Regions from separate parts of the Paenibacillus sp. EB106-06-01-XG199 genome, predicted to be linked through region 2. Evidence: predicted binding sites of a transcription regulator. Region 2 holds the regulator's gene; each other region holds the start of a gene.
What was found. Region 2 encodes LexA, which represses DNA repair genes until DNA is damaged. Its sites were predicted from a motif close to CGAACATATGTTCG; they were not measured.
Positions count from the first base shown of each region.

Region 1: the regulator LexA is predicted to act here: its motif matches at 3,355-3,368, upstream of AC3WT9_RS14155 (ImmA/IrrE family metallo-endopeptidase).
Region 3: the regulator LexA is predicted to act here: its motif matches at 1,795-1,808, upstream of AC3WT9_RS24060 (YhjD family protein).

Region 1 covers NZ_JBYTDQ010000003.1:751,318-756,951, reverse strand. Annotated here, with positions in the region: gene AC3WT9_RS14185 (helix-turn-helix domain-containing protein) at 33-266, opposite strand; gene AC3WT9_RS14180 (hypothetical protein) at 291-551, opposite strand; gene AC3WT9_RS14175 (2-phosphosulfolactate phosphatase) at 642-1,409, shown strand; gene AC3WT9_RS14170 (WD40/YVTN/BNR-like repeat-containing protein) at 1,402-2,079, opposite strand; gene AC3WT9_RS14165 (hypothetical protein) at 2,224-2,403, shown strand; gene AC3WT9_RS14160 (hypothetical protein) at 2,548-2,712, opposite strand; gene AC3WT9_RS14155 (ImmA/IrrE family metallo-endopeptidase) at 2,794-3,336, opposite strand; gene AC3WT9_RS14150 (YjfB family protein) at 3,449-3,625, opposite strand; gene AC3WT9_RS14145 (YjcZ family sporulation protein) at 3,932-4,084, shown strand; gene AC3WT9_RS14140 (hypothetical protein) at 4,132-4,269, opposite strand; gene AC3WT9_RS14135 (hypothetical protein) at 4,442-4,654, shown strand; gene AC3WT9_RS14130 (hypothetical protein) at 4,644-4,910, shown strand; gene AC3WT9_RS14125 (NucA/NucB deoxyribonuclease domain-containing protein) at 4,979-5,416, opposite strand; gene AC3WT9_RS14120 (cytidine deaminase) at 5,563-5,634, shown strand, end outside.
Region 2 covers NZ_JBYTDQ010000001.1:464,874-470,507, reverse strand. Annotated here, with positions in the region: gene AC3WT9_RS02435 (FixH family protein) at 1-269, opposite strand, end outside; gene AC3WT9_RS02430 (HAD family hydrolase) at 508-1,293, opposite strand; gene AC3WT9_RS02425 (hypothetical protein) at 1,329-1,856, opposite strand; gene AC3WT9_RS02420 (DUF896 domain-containing protein) at 1,907-2,116, opposite strand; gene AC3WT9_RS02415 (LysM peptidoglycan-binding domain-containing protein) at 2,227-2,640, opposite strand; gene lexA (transcriptional repressor LexA) at 2,933-3,559, shown strand; gene AC3WT9_RS02405 (L,D-transpeptidase) at 3,735-4,073, shown strand; gene AC3WT9_RS02400 (DMT family transporter) at 4,488-4,865, opposite strand; gene AC3WT9_RS02395 (TetR/AcrR family transcriptional regulator) at 4,866-5,417, opposite strand.
Region 3 covers NZ_JBYTDQ010000007.1:167,908-173,541, forward strand. Annotated here, with positions in the region: partial or broken gene AC3WT9_RS24055 (choice-of-anchor A family protein) at 1-1,032, opposite strand, end outside; cyclic di-GMP riboswitch class I at 1,116-1,205, opposite strand; gene AC3WT9_RS24060 (YhjD family protein) at 1,829-2,242, shown strand; gene AC3WT9_RS24065 (ASCH domain-containing protein) at 2,574-2,993, opposite strand; gene AC3WT9_RS24070 (phosphatidylinositol kinase) at 3,946-4,233, shown strand; gene AC3WT9_RS24075 (hypothetical protein) at 4,465-4,896, shown strand; gene AC3WT9_RS24080 (hypothetical protein) at 4,991-5,233, shown strand; gene AC3WT9_RS24085 (hypothetical protein) at 5,547-5,634, opposite strand, start outside.

The DNA of each region.
Region 1 (5,634 bases), on a different contig from region 2:
GACAATAGCTGAATTGTAAAAAACGGACAGGCTTAGTTCAAGCTTTTGATATATTCGCTGGGAAGCAGCCCGCAGATGCTTTGAAATTCATGTATGAAATGAGCCTGATCATAATATCCGGTCTGCAGTGCTGCAGCGGTCAATTTGCTGCCTTCCATCCTGTTCAGCATCCCGAGAACGCTTTGAAAGCGCATGATGCGCGTAAAGGTTTTGGTGCCTACGCCGGTGCGTTCATAGAAGATTCTCCTCAGCTGCCGTTCACTGATGCATTCATAAAAGGTATATGTTTGTCAGGGTCTGTTCGCCAGCCCCCAAAGTGTTCCAAAGACAAAAATATAGAGCACAATACCCGCTACAACAAGCGCAGATAACCATCTGAGGATAAGCGGTTTGGAGGCATTTTTCCCCAAGAAGCTGGTAAAAAAGCAACCTGTGAAGCCTGTCATTAGAAGGTACAGAAGATCCTTATTGTATTCTTCAGCAAAATCGAAGGTATAAAGGATCAGAGCAATCACCGAGATAGTGAACAATATACGGGACAGGAATTTCATAGTTCCTCCTCTAGTAATTGTATATTTTTAACTTTATATTATAGCAAATATAATCTCCACTTTAAAAAATGGGATAAAGGAGGAAGTCCGATGTTTTATGACCAGGCACCTTATAAAGTCAAATTGGAATGGGGGCAAAGAGGAGCGCGGGCCGCGTCTGAACGTGGGGACATTGTGATCATAGTTGATGTGCTCAGCTTCTCTTCTACGGTAGTGACAGCGGTTCAGCACAAGGCCAATGTCTTTCCGTATCCCCCGCCAATCAATGAGAATGCCAAAGCCTATGCCAGAGCCAACAGTGCGGAAATCGTCTGGGGAAGAGCGGAGGCGATAAGAGAAGGAGGGCATTCCCTGTCACCATTGTCGTTTAGTTCTGCGGATTTTGGCCGTGACTTTGTATTATGTTCATTAAATGGTGCTGCGTGTACATGGATTGCTTCACAGGTGCCGGCGCTGCTCATCGGATGTTTCCTTAATGCGTCTGCCGTGGCTGAGGTTGCTAACCGGTTAATGCAGCAATTGCAGGCAAATATCACTGTGGTTCCCTGCGGCGAAAGGTGGTCCGATGTTAGGGATGGTGAAAATAATTTGCGTCCAGGCATTGAAGATTATTTAGGTGCAGGTCTGATTCTTTCCCAATTAACCGGCAGCAAATCTCCTGAGGCTGAGGTCTGTATTGGAGCTTTGAAGTACTCCAGCAAAACCATCAGGGAGCTTATATGGGATTGTGCAAGTGCCCGTGAACTTCGTGAGCGCGGGTATGAAGACGATGTGACCTATTGCTGCCAGGTGAATATTAGCAGTGCTGTGCCTATTCTTCAAGACACCAGCTTTATAAATGCTAAGGATCTTAATTAATAGACCAGATTTCCCCGTTGGATGAAGTCCAGGTTCTATCGCCGATAGTAATACTCCATAAGTAGCTTGCGGATTTCTGATCCAAAGAAGCCATCCATGATAAATCGTTCCATTGCCCCTCAGTTCTATCCATGATGGCTGTCCAATGACGTCCATTGTCTTGTGTTGCATAGAAGAGAAGAGAGGTATTGGTCTGGCCTTCCTCGTTCAGCAGCACGATTCCATAATTTGTAGAGGTGAAAAATATAGGAGAGGCAGGATTAAACTGAACAGCAGCGTATTTAGGAGGCACTTCAAGCAGCTCTTTGGCCCAGTGAATTCCTCCATCGGTTGTCTTATATAGTCCAATATCGCCTTGGCGTGGAGAATGGACCGTAATCCAGCCGGTGTCCTTCGTCTTAAACTTGAGGTCTCCAATGGGGCCGCTTGGCAAAGTGCCGCTCAAGGAATCGCTCAGCTTATGCCAGGATATGCCTCTGTCATTGCTCATATAGATACGGTTATCTGCCTGATACATTCCTGAACCTGCTGAAGTTGCCTTCCAGCTGTACCCAGCTTCCAAAGAATATTGGAATGTACGGATGTTATTATCTTCATCTATGTTACCGGCTTGCGGACTGTATGCGAACATAAGCTGGATTACGGACATAAGAACCCAGAGTGTTTTCATGGAAATCCCCTCCTCCTCCCATAGTATAGGAATAAATTGGGAGATAGGTTACAGAGAGATGAAAGAAAGGTTAATTTCCTTTTATGAAACTTTATGGATCTGGAAGCGTTTTATTGAGTATATACAAAAAAGGAGATGGAGAATATGTCTGAGCAAAAGAAAATTCAGGAGCTTGAGCACCGGATAGCTACGCTGGAGAATCAAGGCGGACATCCACCCGGCAACGACCCGAAAAAAATATTGCGCAGGGTGATATGGGGGATTCTGATCGTGTTTTTCCTGCTGACGGCAATAGGCGTAATGCAGTTTGTGAGCTCAGGCTAGCCAGATTGTTCATTCGTTCTTCTCATGAACGAGCAGTGTAGTGCAGACAAGCGTTATCATTAGTAAACACATCCCCCCCCCCTTATTAATAGATATGGACCCTGCCAGACGCCGGCGGGGTCACTTTTTTGTCCATGGGTTCTCCTAATCTTCTTCCTTCGGTTCTTGCAGCAGAATGGAGAAGGTCTGGGTTTCATGATCGACCTCAATGGTCTCAATGCCAACAAAATCCGGGATATCAGGATGCACGGCATCCACGCTGTAATCCGGATGGGTCATTAATAACTGGATGACTTGAATGGCGTCCATCTCGCTCCCCCTTACGGGTAAATTCACACTATACATAAGGTCTCTGCATTTCATTATGCATAGCTATTATCCCCGCAGCGTTTACCGAATATGTCGGTGGATTAAATTTCTGTCTTCGTTCCTTTCCATCACGGCCATCAATTGCCCCTGGAACACTCGTCTCTGAATCTGGTCAATCCGCTGCATGGCCAGCTCAGCAGGAACCTGAAAGGTTGAAGCGATATATTGGACGGCATCTTCACGGAGTTCAGGCAACATTCTGGCAGAAATCATGGAGTAGGGCATCGCCGCATAAAGGATAAAACGCTCGGATTCATCCTCCTGTGCCTGTGTGAACTGTTCGGGCATCAGCGTGTGGTTACCGGCATGGCGAAGCAAATGGCAGAGCTCATGGAGGAACTCGAGACGCTGCAGCTCGGGAGGAAGGCGGCTGTCAATAAACATGCTGTACATGCCTGCAGAGGCTTCAATGCTCTTGCTTCTTACATCCAGATAATGAATCCAGATATTCAGCCGCTCCGATATGTACTCAATGGAGATTTGCGACGGCTGTTGCACGTTCAACCGCTGATATAAATCTTCAGTCCATTTCTCCAGGGCGGTCATTTGATAGTAGGATTGCATGGGAATCACCTCGATATAGGATCGTATGTTCGTATTATTGGCCAAAAGAAAAGCCCGAAAGGGCTCAAGGATAACCGGAACTCATGTTCTTATATATGTAATCATAAATCAATCAAACTACAATATCAAGTGTTTTTCCCAAATTGGGGTGTGGGCTCTGCTGGAGCATTTGGACCAGATTCTGGCTTTGGATCTCAGTCGTTTTTGTGGCAATATTCATGACTTGCAGCCCTGAAGCCTGGTATAGGGACGTCTGACTCATCGCCATTGATAATGCAGCAATGTCCATGTTCCACCTCCTGAAAGTTTTTTGAAGCTTTACTACTTAGATGCTGCGTCACAAAAAACTCGCTTCGGAAGCATGCGCTAAGTTTTGTGAGCAATGCTTCCTGAAAGTTCTTCGTACAAAACTCACATCGAAAGCATACGCTAAGTTTTTTGAAGCTTCACAGCTTTGAATTTACTTACTGTATATCGACAATGACAGGCCGATACTTTAGGTGAATGACATTTCTTTGCCGTTTGGCCTATACGGTACATCAGCCTTTGTCATATTCTGTGCTATATTCAATATTCACGAGGAGGAATTTAAATAATGGGTATAGATTATGGTTGCGGTAATAACGTTGGTGGAGTAAACCAAGGTCCACCGGTAGTTATGCCGGTAGTAAGTCCATGGACATCGACAAACTCCATTCTGGTTCTCTTCATTCTTCTGGTAATTATTACAAAAGCCTGTATATTCTAAATTAGACTCAATCGAATGTTGCCCCGTCAGGCATATGCCAGATGGGGCTATTTCTTTTTTTTACGGGCTGTGGGTCCAATCTGACGTTTGATTCTTCCCGTGGTTTCGTCGACTTCAATGATATAGAGTTCTTTTACCGTGCCTGCAAGTGCAAACCATTCCTTGAAGGCTTCTTCCTCAGACATGGGCCCGTAAAGCCTTTTTCCCCGATAACAAATATAGAACACCTTGGCTCTCCGCGCGTGGAATATTATCCCACTTTATATTACGCCTAATTCACGGAAGATTGCATAAAGAACATTTGTTCGCATATAATACATACAAATATTCCTGGGATTTCTTAAGGAGGCGGTTTACATGAGTGCAAAAGAATTGGAGAAGCTGATCGGGCAGGTAATTGAGATCATATATGAGGACAAGTCGGGGAACATCACCCAGCGCAGAGTTGAGGTTCATGGGATTAAAGCCGGGCTGCTTCGGGCCACTTGTCTGACCACGGGCGGTCCAAGGGTATTCCGGACAGCAAACATCCTTGCCTGGCGCCAGGCAAAGGCCCGTTATGCTGGATGATACAGCGCGCAAGCTGCTGAGGATCATGTACCATTTCAGCAACCACTTCCGGAGGATGCCAACACTGCCTGAGCTTGCAAGGCTCAGCGGGCGGACACCGGCGGGAATCTATTCCGGATTTCGCGAGCTGGTGCTGGAGGGTCATATCCAATGGCAGCCGCCACAGCCTATAGAATCGGCGGTTATTTTGGTGGCCTGGGAAACTCCCGGGCCTGGAGCGCATACTTCAATCAGCGGCCACTGGAAGGATGACTGAGGCAATCTGCGTAGCGCTACGTACACAAGAAACGGATACCCTCCGGGAGGACGGTATCCGTTTTTTTGTTATTTGAACATGAATTCTACCTTAGTTCCGTCAGCAAAATCCTCCAGCTGATTGCCTACCCAGCTTCCTGCCCCGCGGTTATCGCTTGGCGTTATGTATTCAATGTCGGCTCCGGCACCGCCTTCGTCACACATGGCCATCGGCCATTCATCACGGTCGTAGCCTTTTTTGGTCGGAACCCCTTTTAAGGATTCCTTGCGGTTTGCTTCGGCTTCCCCCCGGTTGATGGTGCAGATCGCCGATTCCCCGCTGCTGATTGCCTCCTGGATATGTCCGGCTGTCTCCGGGTAACGATCCGCCGGGAATTCGAGCTGGACTACCTCGGAGTCTTCCGAAGAAGGCGTCGTGACGTTCTGGCCATTATCTTCAAACCAGTAAGCCGCCAGGACCAACAGTGCAATGATGATAAGACTGGAGATGAATTTCTTCTTTTTCACATCTGCTCCTCCTAAAAGTTTTGTGAGCATAGCTTCATGATTCAGGTTCGTACAAAACTGGCATCGGAAGCATAGCTTAATTAGTATAGCGTAAATTCAGTGTCCTTTAGTATACTAAGTTAGGAAAATAAAGGGGGGACAGGGAGATGGGAAAAGAGATTTCAATTGAAGACCAAACGCTTATCGCCTCTGCGGTGGAGATTATCAAGAAACGGTAT
Region 2 (5,634 bases):
TCTTCATTATTCTTATTCACAATCTCAAAAAGCACCGCCTTCGCATCATCCACAGCTTCACTCCCCTGGGAGACCACAGCCTCAAAAACCACCTTTTGATTTACCGATACGTCCACCGGATTCCAGCTCAGTTCGACGTGAATCGGCTCCATAGAGTGCTCTGATCCGTCATGCATATGGCTTGATTTCCCACTATTACCTGAACAGCTTACAATCATTGACATCGTCACAATCGTAAAAAGAGTAATCAGCTTCTTGGGTTTTATCATCCGGAGTCCTCCCGACCAAGGTAGAATTTATAATGATATTTCCAGCTTGTGGTTGCATTCTTTTACTATTATACACAACATATTCGCAATTTTAGAAGATTGCTTAAACTTTCACGCCTTTTTCGTGAAGTTAGTCATATACAGATGGATTATCTCCCTATTATAATTGGCCAACCTCTTTGTTTGAGCGCAAAAAAGCCAGCATCCCATTAGGGATACCGGCTTCTCAAAGGTTACACTATAGCGATTGTACCAGGGGGAGGAGCTCAGAGAGATGGCCGATTCTATAATCCGGCTGAATCTCAGGATTTGGTAATTTGCCGGTACGGTTGATCCAGACAGTAGTCAGACCAGCGGCCAAGCCGCCCTTAATATCCGTCGTGAGTTTGTCGCCGACCATGATCCCTTGTTCAGGGGTTATATCCAGCAGCGAAAGAGCATGCAGGAAGATATCCTTGTCCGGTTTTCCTTTGCCAAAGCTGCCTGAGATAACTACATGATCAAAATAGGGGATAAGCTCAGGCACTCCGTCGAGCTTCTCCTGCTGCAGTGACGGGCAACCATTCGTAAGCAGCAGTAGTTTCACCTTACCACGTAGTGCATCAAGCACCTGTAACGTCTCTTCATACATGTACGGCAGGCTACGGCGCTCGGCAGCAAACCTGTCTGCCAGCGTTTCGGCAAGCACCTCATCTTCGACACCGAGGGAGGCCAGACCACGCCGCCACGATTCTTTACGGTATACAGGAGCCAACTGTTGGAGCTTACGGAACTCCGGCTGTTCTCCAGCTGAGAAATTGGACCAAAGTGCTTCATAAGGATTAATCCCGATCATCTTTGTAAAAGGGAACGTCTCATAAGTTTCATAAAGATTCCTGGCTTCCCTGCGAACAGCAACTTCAAGCTCTTTAGGATCAATGGAGTCACCTGCAGCTTCACATGCATTGCGGAAGGCTTCTTCAACACTCCGTTCATCCCAGAGCAATGTATCGTCAAGATCAAATAGTACGGCGGTAATTGGCATTAGATTTCTCCCTCTCCCTACGCTGTTATATCTTCCTACTCGTGTACTACTTCGATGTTATTGGCTTTGCCGAACTCCTCCAGGCGTACACCCATGGCCTCAGTGTTATAGCGGTTAATCAGCTTGGAGAAAATCCACTGTTTGCGCTTGCCCTTATATTTAAGCACGACCACTCCACGGGACAAAGTGATCTTCTCAATATCTCCAGCTTGCAGCCAGCGTTCACGGTTATACTTAATCGTAGACACTCTGTTGCGCTCAACCTTCAGATACGGACGCCGGAAGAATAGAAGTGCCGCCAGCGCAAAGTAAAGAACGACGCCCAGCCAATTGGCAAGGATGCCGCTGCCTCTGGCCTCGTCGATCGAGCCTACCACCCAGAACATAATTCCAAGCAGCATTAGAACAACAGGAAATGCAATGTTGCGGCCCTTAAAGATATCACTATTTTTCGCAGCTGATTTTGACGAAGAAACATAAATGGAATCCTTGCCCTGCTTCTTTCTTTGCTTGTTGATCTGCTGTGTGTTGCGTTGAACCATTCTTTCCCAAGAACGGGCCATGTCAGTTCCCCCTAGTCATCCTGTAATATCTATGAAAAAGACACACTGGACTAATGTTTGAGTCCCTTGTTGCCTTGTTCATGCTCATCATTATCCACGATTTCAATAGTGTCGAGCTGGGCCCGGAAGTTGCTGCGGATGTTGCCCAGATAAATCTCGCGGAGCTTGGCCCGTTCAGCCAATTCCTCTTCACTCAGGCCGCCATTCTTCTGTTTGCGTGCCAGTTCATTGATGCGTGCGACCAATTCGTCAATATTCAATACTTTCCCCTCCCCTATAAATTCATTCTAACTTTGCCATGAGAAAAAGAGCTTGTCAAGGTCTCCCCCCTGAAAGCTCTTTACGTCAGTCTATACTGCTTATGATGAAGTTAATACACAGGCAATGTCAGTATATCTCCAGCCTGAATGTTCCCGTTCTTCAAACCGCTTGTTTTTTTAATTCCTTCTATATATACGACCGTCTTCATACCCGCTGGTTTGTTCTTTAGGGCGATACTCCAGAGCGTGTCTCCGCGTTCAACTACTACCCGCTTTTCCTGCTTCACTAATGATGCTGAACTCGCAAAAACATTACCAACAACTGTAAATCCCGATACAACAAGCATAAAGACCAGCATTAGCTTCACCAGATACTCTTTCCGGCATAGTCCTATGATCTCCGAAAATAAAGCGGCGGCGGATTGTTTCATTTCATTCATATGATTAGAAGCAGATTGTCCTCTAGTTGAATTAACTTCACCGGCCTCTTCGTAGATGCTGCGGTATGTACTGTATTTTAACATTGTCATCGTCCTCCAAACACTTGTTCTTACTTTCGAAAATAATATAACACGAACATGTGTTTTGATCAATAGATTTTTTAGAACAATTGTTCGCTTTTTTCCGTATCCATAAATGTGTCAGTTTTCAGCACCGGCATTGCCTTTTCCCGCCATTTTCAAACCGTTATTGGATACTAATATGGTAAAAGGCTACTATTTCCACTATTAATCTCAGATTGTTAGAACTTATGTTTGTACGAACGGAAGTTCTATGTTATAATTTTCCCAAACATACTATATGGGGTTGATTCCGATGTCAAAGATTTCGAGTCGTCAGCTGGCGATCCTGGAATTTATACGTAACGAAGTCCGTAGCAAGGGTTATCCTCCGTCCGTCCGGGAAATCGGTGAAGCTGTAGGCTTGGCCTCAAGCTCCACAGTGCACGGCCATCTGGACCGGCTTGAGAAGAAAGGCCTTATCCGCCGCGACCCTACGAAACCGCGTGCAATTGAGCTGCTCGGCCAGGAAGATTCCGAGAATGTACATCAATTCGTACAGACGGTTACCCGTATTCCTGTCGTAGGTAAGGTCACCGCCGGGGTGCCGATTACCGCAACGGAGAATATCGAAGATTACTTCCCACTACCTTCCCACTATGTGGGAGATAACAAGGTATTTATGCTCTCCGTTCTCGGTGACAGCATGGTGGAAGCAGGTATTATGAATGGTGACTATGTAATCGTCCGCCAGCAGCAGACTGCTGACAACGGCGATATCGTCGTTGCCATGACCGAAGAAGACGAAGCTACAGTCAAGACATTCTACAAAGAACGTGACCACATTCGTCTACAGCCGGAGAATCCGGCTTATGAACCCCTCCGTCTTAACCGCGTTACGATTTTGGGACGAGTTATCGGTCTCTTCCGCGATATCCATTAATATTTTTGTTCATATTTAAGGGCTGCTTCACTTGAAAAAGTGAAGCAGCCCTTTCCCCTTTTCAAATGGTCATTTTACTCATCACGAACATTTGTTCTGTTTATCCCATATAACAATTCCTTCGAACAGCAACAGCACTCCGCACATATTCTGATAGCAAAGGAGTGCTGAATCTATGCCTAATTATCGGATTATTGTTGATTTGTCGCAGCGCATGCTTTATTTGCTTGACAATAACATCGTTACCAGAGGGTTCCCTGTCGGTATTGGCACCATGCTTACCGTTACACCGGCGGGAGAATACACTATCATTAACAAACAGCCTAAGCCTGGCGGACCCTTCGGTGCATTCTGGATGGGTCTATCCAAACCACATTACGGCATTCATGGAACGAATGACCCTTCCTCCATCGGACATATGGTCTCCCATGGCTGTATCCGCATGTACAATGAGGATGTGCTGGCCCTTGCAGCAATCGTGCCTATTGGAACACGGGTTACAATAAGGGATTAACAGCATGGTGATCAGACAAAAGCAAAAACACCCTAAGGATCACAAAAAAATGATCGAGGGTGTTTTTCATTGTGCTTAATATGGGTCCTTCCTGTCTGCCGATTCATACCGGTCGCGTATTTCACGATTTTTAGCATATATGTACAAATCCAAAGCTATTATTCCTCTCCGGGCAAGTTTAACCAACAGTACGAATGCGTAAATACAAGCTACAACCGATATGAGCCACATCAATACGCTAAACACGCCAATACCATTAAGGAAAAAAATCTCACGATGCATAGACAACTTTCCTCACTCCCCTGTGTTCATAAATATGAAAATACCCCACCGTTTTGGCAGGGTACAGTTATTCCGTCATTATACTGTTGGGTGGAACAAATTGTATATGATCTTTATTTCAGCAGATTTGGCCTAGGCTCTATCGGAAAGGCTGGTTTGTTGTGTTTCGGCAGCCTCATCAGAGGAACCATGTCCGGGACCCAGCAAATTCAGCACAATCACACCAATGACGATTAAGGTTATTCCTATTACGCTGCCTGTATTTATTTTTTCTTTCCAGATCAGTACCGAGATAAGAACTGTAGCTACCGCCCCGATTCCAGACCAAATTGCATAGGCCGTATTTAATGGAATAGTCTTCAGTGATAACGACAAAAAGAAGAACGAGCAAATAAAACTAATCAGCATTACGATTACAGGAATAATTTTGGTGAATCCTTGCGATGCTTTGAGCATCGAAGTTCCTACAAGTTCGCTGGCAATGGATATCGCCAAAAACAGATACGGCACTTACTTCTCCTCCTTTACTCCGTCCATCAATTCTTTGTAAATGCGTTCTTTTAACTCCTGATCTGGCGGTGCCAGTCCAAACTTTTCTGCAAACCAGAGTCCGTCGGTCACCAGTCGGGCAATGGTTGCACGAAGTGGATCCACACCGTCATTTTCAAAATTGTGTTGCCATTCAGCATATTTCTCCTGCATGTTTGTCAACAACCCTGGATTCGTAAATAAAGCTGCTGCCAGCACCGAGTTCATGTCACTGCCTTCTCCAAAACCATAAAAAGTAGATTCAATGTACGCCCTGCTCCATTTACCAGCTTCTCGCTGGTCATGCTCTACACGGCTCTGAACATCTTCCGTAAAGTTTCGGGTCAGCTCATCCACCATACCGGAAACCAGTTGTTCCTTGTTAGGAAAGTGATACAGTAAACCGCCTTTGCTCACGTTGGCCGCTTTGGCCACAGCTTCCAGAGTTAAGTGCTCCACCCCTTGATCACGAACAATGGAGGAAGCCGCTTGCAAAATCATTTTTTTCTTAGAGCTGTTGTTATGTACAGTCACCTTATCACCCCCATTTGAACTGTACCGTCTGGACGGTTTTTTGTCAAACCAATATAAGTATAAATAACCTGACTACTCCGCAAGCAAAAATATATTGTGAATACGCTATCCGCTTGCAATGCCCACAAAATGGGTAATAACTACCATATAGTTTGAAGATCAGCTATTCGTTCCGCTATTGGCCGTTCTCTTTAAGTTTGGTTACGCGCATATGTCT
Region 3 (5,634 bases), on a different contig from region 2:
TGTCGGTGTCGGTGTTGGCGTCGCCGTCGGTGTCGCCGTTGGTGTCGGTGTTGGCGTCGCCGTCGGTGTCGCCGTTGGTGTCGGTGTCGGTGTTGGCGTCGCCGTCGGTGTCGCCGTCGGTGTCGCCGTTGGTGTCGGTGTCGGTGTTGGCGTCGCCGTCGGTGTCGCCGTTGGTGTCGGTGTCGGCCCGACTGGCGGCACCGTTCCCTCAAAGGTATGATGATGCATCTGAATATAACCGCTGAATCCTTTTGCAATAAGAGTACCATGCAGCTCAGCACGGCTGAACGCCACAAAGGCATGAGGCGCTAACATGGAGCCTTCAATGGTCGTGTTGCCATTAGCTACAGAAGAAGCTTCGTAGAAGTTGAACAACACATTATGAGATTTTCCGTTCCACATTTGAAAATCCGGAATGACGACCTTATTCCCGCTTACATTGATAATTACCGTGGCGTTTCCTGCAATATTGAACTGGAGACCGTTGGTAACCGCCAAATCCGCAGCAGTCAAATGAATGACATTAAAGGAATCCGGAGCGTTAATCGTCATTTTCCCTCCATCTCTGACAAAGGGCTGCGTTTGTTTCAGAGCAGCGAGTTCACTCGAACGCTGAATCAAAAATTGCTCCTCAGCTTGAAAATCGATCGGATGATCCTGCCGCTTACCTCCTTTAAGATCGGCTCCTGAACTTTTCATACTGCCTCCATACACAGAGGTGCCATAAACTGTTCCATTTGAAAAGTCGATGTCTTTGCCGGCGATAAGCACATCTCCGCCCACAGCATCCTTGGATACGCCATATCCCTGAAGAGTAATGTTCCCTGCAGCAGCGAGCCGTCCGTGGATCTGGTCATTGCTTTGTGCAAAATCTCCAAAGATAAAGGCGTTGAAATTCCCGGCGACTCCCAGCACCGGTGTTGGGGTGTACGGCATACTTGCCGCCGCTTCTGCATTGATCCCCGGATGAAGCATATTGCCGACGGTTAAAACCCCCGTCAGAATCAAGGCTAATGATTTTTTCCTCAACAATGATATGTACCTCCTATGTAACTATTCTATGAATGCACAGATTAGCCCGTAACAACAAAAAGACCGCCAAGAAGGGTTAGCTTCATGGCGGCCGGACGATCGTGGCACCTTTAGAGTGCTGTAGATTCCTGACTTTGCGTCCCGCTCTTTCGAACGGTTTGCGATTATACATGAGAAGTTGGTAACAGTTGTTTTCTATGTAGTCTATGACTTTTGTTACTTTCGGACTAGAATCAGTCTATCTCTTCACCCCTCCGTTTGTCAATCTATTCCTTATTTTTTTTGCTAGATTCTCTGAAAAAGTCCTCAATTCCGCAACACATAAGGGTTTCGTTGTATTCACCGATCACATAAAACAAATTTTCAATATTAAAAATTAGTATATTCGAACCATTTTTCAACTCATGTCGAAACAGCAAAAAAACTGTCGCCAGCTCTTGGCAGCAGTTTTTAGTCATTGTCAATTTACATAAGTCAGCGGGCAACGGCCGGACTTAGGATTTGTATATTTTATAACAGCTGAACCCAGCCGATCATGGACATCCATAGTGGAACACTTAAAAACAACCCGAACAACAACCCGCGGCGGAGACTTCCCTCATAATTCATCACAATTCTCCTTTTTAATGAGCTTTATTTTTCAATATTTATTATTTCAATTTTAATATAAAATAATTCTTATAATTATTTTGTGAATTATGTCACATTGTTTCAGTTGTTTAGAAATTCCATTGATTAATTTTCGAATAATCGGTTAAAATACGAATATACGTTCTTATTAGAGGTGATTGAATTTATGCATAGAGCGGAGAGTAACGATAATACACTGGTCAAATCCTATATATTGCTTCCGCTGATTTTATCAGCCTTTGAACGGGATTCAGCCATTATGTCGACACAACTGCGGACCCCCGCCCCATACATGGATGTTCTCCGTACTGCTGCGAATGCGGCTACTGCCGATCTGAGGGATGTGCGCGCCGAAATGAGGAAACGCGGAGTTAAAGTCTATGAACAGCAGCGGCTCCAGGTCGGCATCGAGGCCAAATTTATATGCCGGGGATATCATGAACGGATGCTGCTGCTGGATGACGTCATCGCTGCACAGGCCGCTATCCATATGCGCAAATACCTGGGACTCGATATCTCCGGCTACCACAGTTATGAGGAACAGTACAAAATCAAACCCGGTCCTCAAGCAAGCCTATAGACTTTGGAGCGTTGAAGAATAAAAACAGGCCTCGCCATGGGAGTCGGCAAGACCTGAATAAAGTACCTGCTATAAATTACATTAAAACCTTCCAATAGCCCAATGTGCCGAAAATAACTACCAGCGCCACGGGATATAGAATTCTCCGGCTTACCTTATCCTTAAACGTAAGAAATAAACATAACATGCAAAGCCACGCAATAAGAAGACTGCCCATTTCCTATGCATACGCTCCTTCCTGAACAACCTGATTGGCTCCGGCAGAGATAAAGATACACAAAGCCCTATATTTAAAAAGATACCCGGGCGGTATCCCTTTCATACTTGTATTTCACCGGACCGCCGGAACAGGATACTCCCAGAAGCCCAGTCGGCCCTTGGCCGGAATGTTCCCCTCCAGAGGAGTGACCCCCGTCAGTTCCCAGGCAAACCGTCCCTCCCTATAATCTCCAAAGATATATTCGCTGCCGTAGGGCCAGCCTTCTTCAGCCATACCAGCTGTAACTTCATAACAGTTTATCAGCGAACCTGTCGCTATAATCGCTCCGGCAGGCAAATTGTCAGCTGTAAGACCGTGACGGGCGAGCACCGATTGGAAAGGCTCCTGTAGGCATATTGCCTTATCAATCTTCAAACCGGCATGAATGGCGATTTCACCCCGGTAAGCCGTTCTCCAGGAACGGGTCTCGAATGATTTTTCACCAAGCGCAATGAGCGTCGCCCAAGGCTGCCGTATCGTCAGGCATCGCATAACATCCTGCCCCCTCTCTGCAACAAAGGAAAGACGCAGTCCACCGGAAATCCGGAAAACCGCGCCGCATTTAGTTTTTTGAGATGATGGCGAAGGGATCCCCCCCCCCCCCCCCGGCTTAAACATTGTGAGCGTAACCCACACCTATCTATAAGGTTCAATTAGGTTCTGTATGATCTTTGCGGCGCTTCACTACTCATTATAAGGTTCAATCAGGTTTTGTAAAGTTTCTCTCAACGGTAGAAGAAATGCCAGATGGATGGATGGCTATTCCAAGGTTAAGGCTCCGGCTTTGCTTCATGCTGCAACTTTTTCCAAATCAGCAAGTCTAAATAAAAAAAGTAAAGGATGGATTAACTTGAAGAAAACAATATTTTTGTTTTTTACTGTAATGTGTAACTTTTCAATCAGCGGTACAGCGAATGCTGCTAACCCCTAAAACTAAATGTAAACGGGGCGTTACAGGATGAGTTACCTTCTCCTTTCGTCAGGAAGAACGTGAGTTATGTTCCTATTCGCACTGCGCAGTCTTTGGGTTAGGTTTGCCCCGGGTTCAATTTTATTATTCCACTGTGTATCCGGAAGGCCCTATGACTAGTTTTATTTACACTGAAAATGACTATTCTAAGTGGTATTTCCTGCACAGCGATAGCGTTTATTATTACGAGTTGAAGAATGGATACATGAGCCTTGTTTGGGAAGGTCAAATGACGGCTAAGACTCCGGGAAACTCATCTAGTCCCTTGGCCAAATTTTTGGGTACAGGCATAGATACTCTACCCTAAACAATTGAGTGACATTATCGTTAATTTCAAAGAAGAAAATCAATGAGCATTCTCTCCTTAAGAATGTAATACATCAAATAATAATTAATGGGCATTCGCCGTCAACAATATAGGTTATAGTCCATAGACTGTTGTCAGGATGTATTTATCTGAGGAGGTATTATTTTATGGACGCAAATAATTATCAACAGGTCGCTTGGAGTTGCATGAATAAGTACGTTGGTGTAACTACTACGGATGGTCAGTCTCATGATGGGTTTATTGCCCATGTAGACCAGGATTTCGTTACTCTTGCTATTCCTACAAACGAGATGTTTCAGGGTATGCCTGCGCAAAACTCTACCTACAGACAATTCGGTTTCCATCCAGGCTTTTTCCCCAGACGCCGCTTTATCCAGAGACGGATTCCTTTTGGTGCCATCACTGCATTGTTTTTACTCCCGTTTTTTATTTAATGATAGGAGGGAGGCAATTCCCCCTCCCTTCTCCTATGCCATTACCTCAAAATAACGTTGTCGTGTAAGCGATATCCCCCGCGTGCAATCTCTACATATTGTGGTCCCCTCTGGAATCCGTTTACACATTCATCCTGACCGGCTAGCTGTCTCTAAATGATTGCCTCCCTGCGGACGAACTCTTTGAATTAGCTGCATACCATATCTCAAAAACTATGGGAGGCTTGATGTATGACACGTTTACTCGATGCTCGGACTTCTCAAAACGCTAGCATTGCCGGCAGCATGAATGGCGCAGGATTGACAGCAAACCAAAATGTATTAATTGGCCAGATTGGATTAACCACTGCCGGATCTCAGGGCCCTATTAGGGTACAGTTCAATGGCGTCGCAACTTTTTTTGTGTTTTCAGGAGGATTTATCACTTTAAACCTGTTTGTGGTTAGGGGGAGTGCAGCTACTGATCCCATAGTTGCTTCAAACCGGCTTCAGTTAAATCCAGGGGCAACAACACCTACTAACTTGTTCCCGCTTTACTTAATAGGCTCTGACTACAATCCCGCTCCAGCAGCTGAGATCATCTATTCCTTATTTGTGAACAGCACTGTAAACGTTAACCGTGTCGGACCTGAAAGTTTTAATGGGTGTGCTTATTCAGACTAGCGCTTATATAGCAAAAGAGCCTGCATGTTAATGTTTAACTATGTATGACTAGCCATAAAATTATTAAATGATGACAACAACTATCAAGGAGGTTTTGAAACTTTTTTATGACCACGGTTCTGTCTGTACGGATATTGATTGGATTAATTTCAACAAGCATTGGGTTTCTTCAACGCGTTCACCAACCTTTTCGATGAATGACGGCAAAGAGAAATGGTCTTTTGCCCGACTGAGCAAACGGGGCAAACCGGATCGTGTTAAAGCAATCAAGGAGGTCATAAAGTTCAAAAATACGGATCTGCGATCCATGGAGAACTATTTATCTGACAGCGCCTAACAGCAGCTCGTGGAGTGAAAACGGCTATGTAATGCGTTAAAATTAGCAGCGGTCCCGTAAAGCAACTTAAACCTAATCCCCTTTAATCAGCAACTGGGGCTGTCTCAGTTGCTGAACTCTCGTATGTCCAAACCACGCTATGTGAGTAACACAATTTGGGTTAAGATAGGAGTTTACCAAACCGTAACGGTTGCCAGCAGGTCATATTTCCCGTTTTTTCGTAGGCAGAGGGGATGTTTCGGTCAAATAAGCCCCATACAACCATTAAAAAAACCGTTAGTGTAGCAATGTTCCAAGGTGTTTACTTCAAGTCTTACAATTCACTCAAGTTATCTTGAGTAAGTTCTAGCTCCTTACCATTTTGATTAACAATATAAATTTTCTCAGGTGGACTTTCTAGG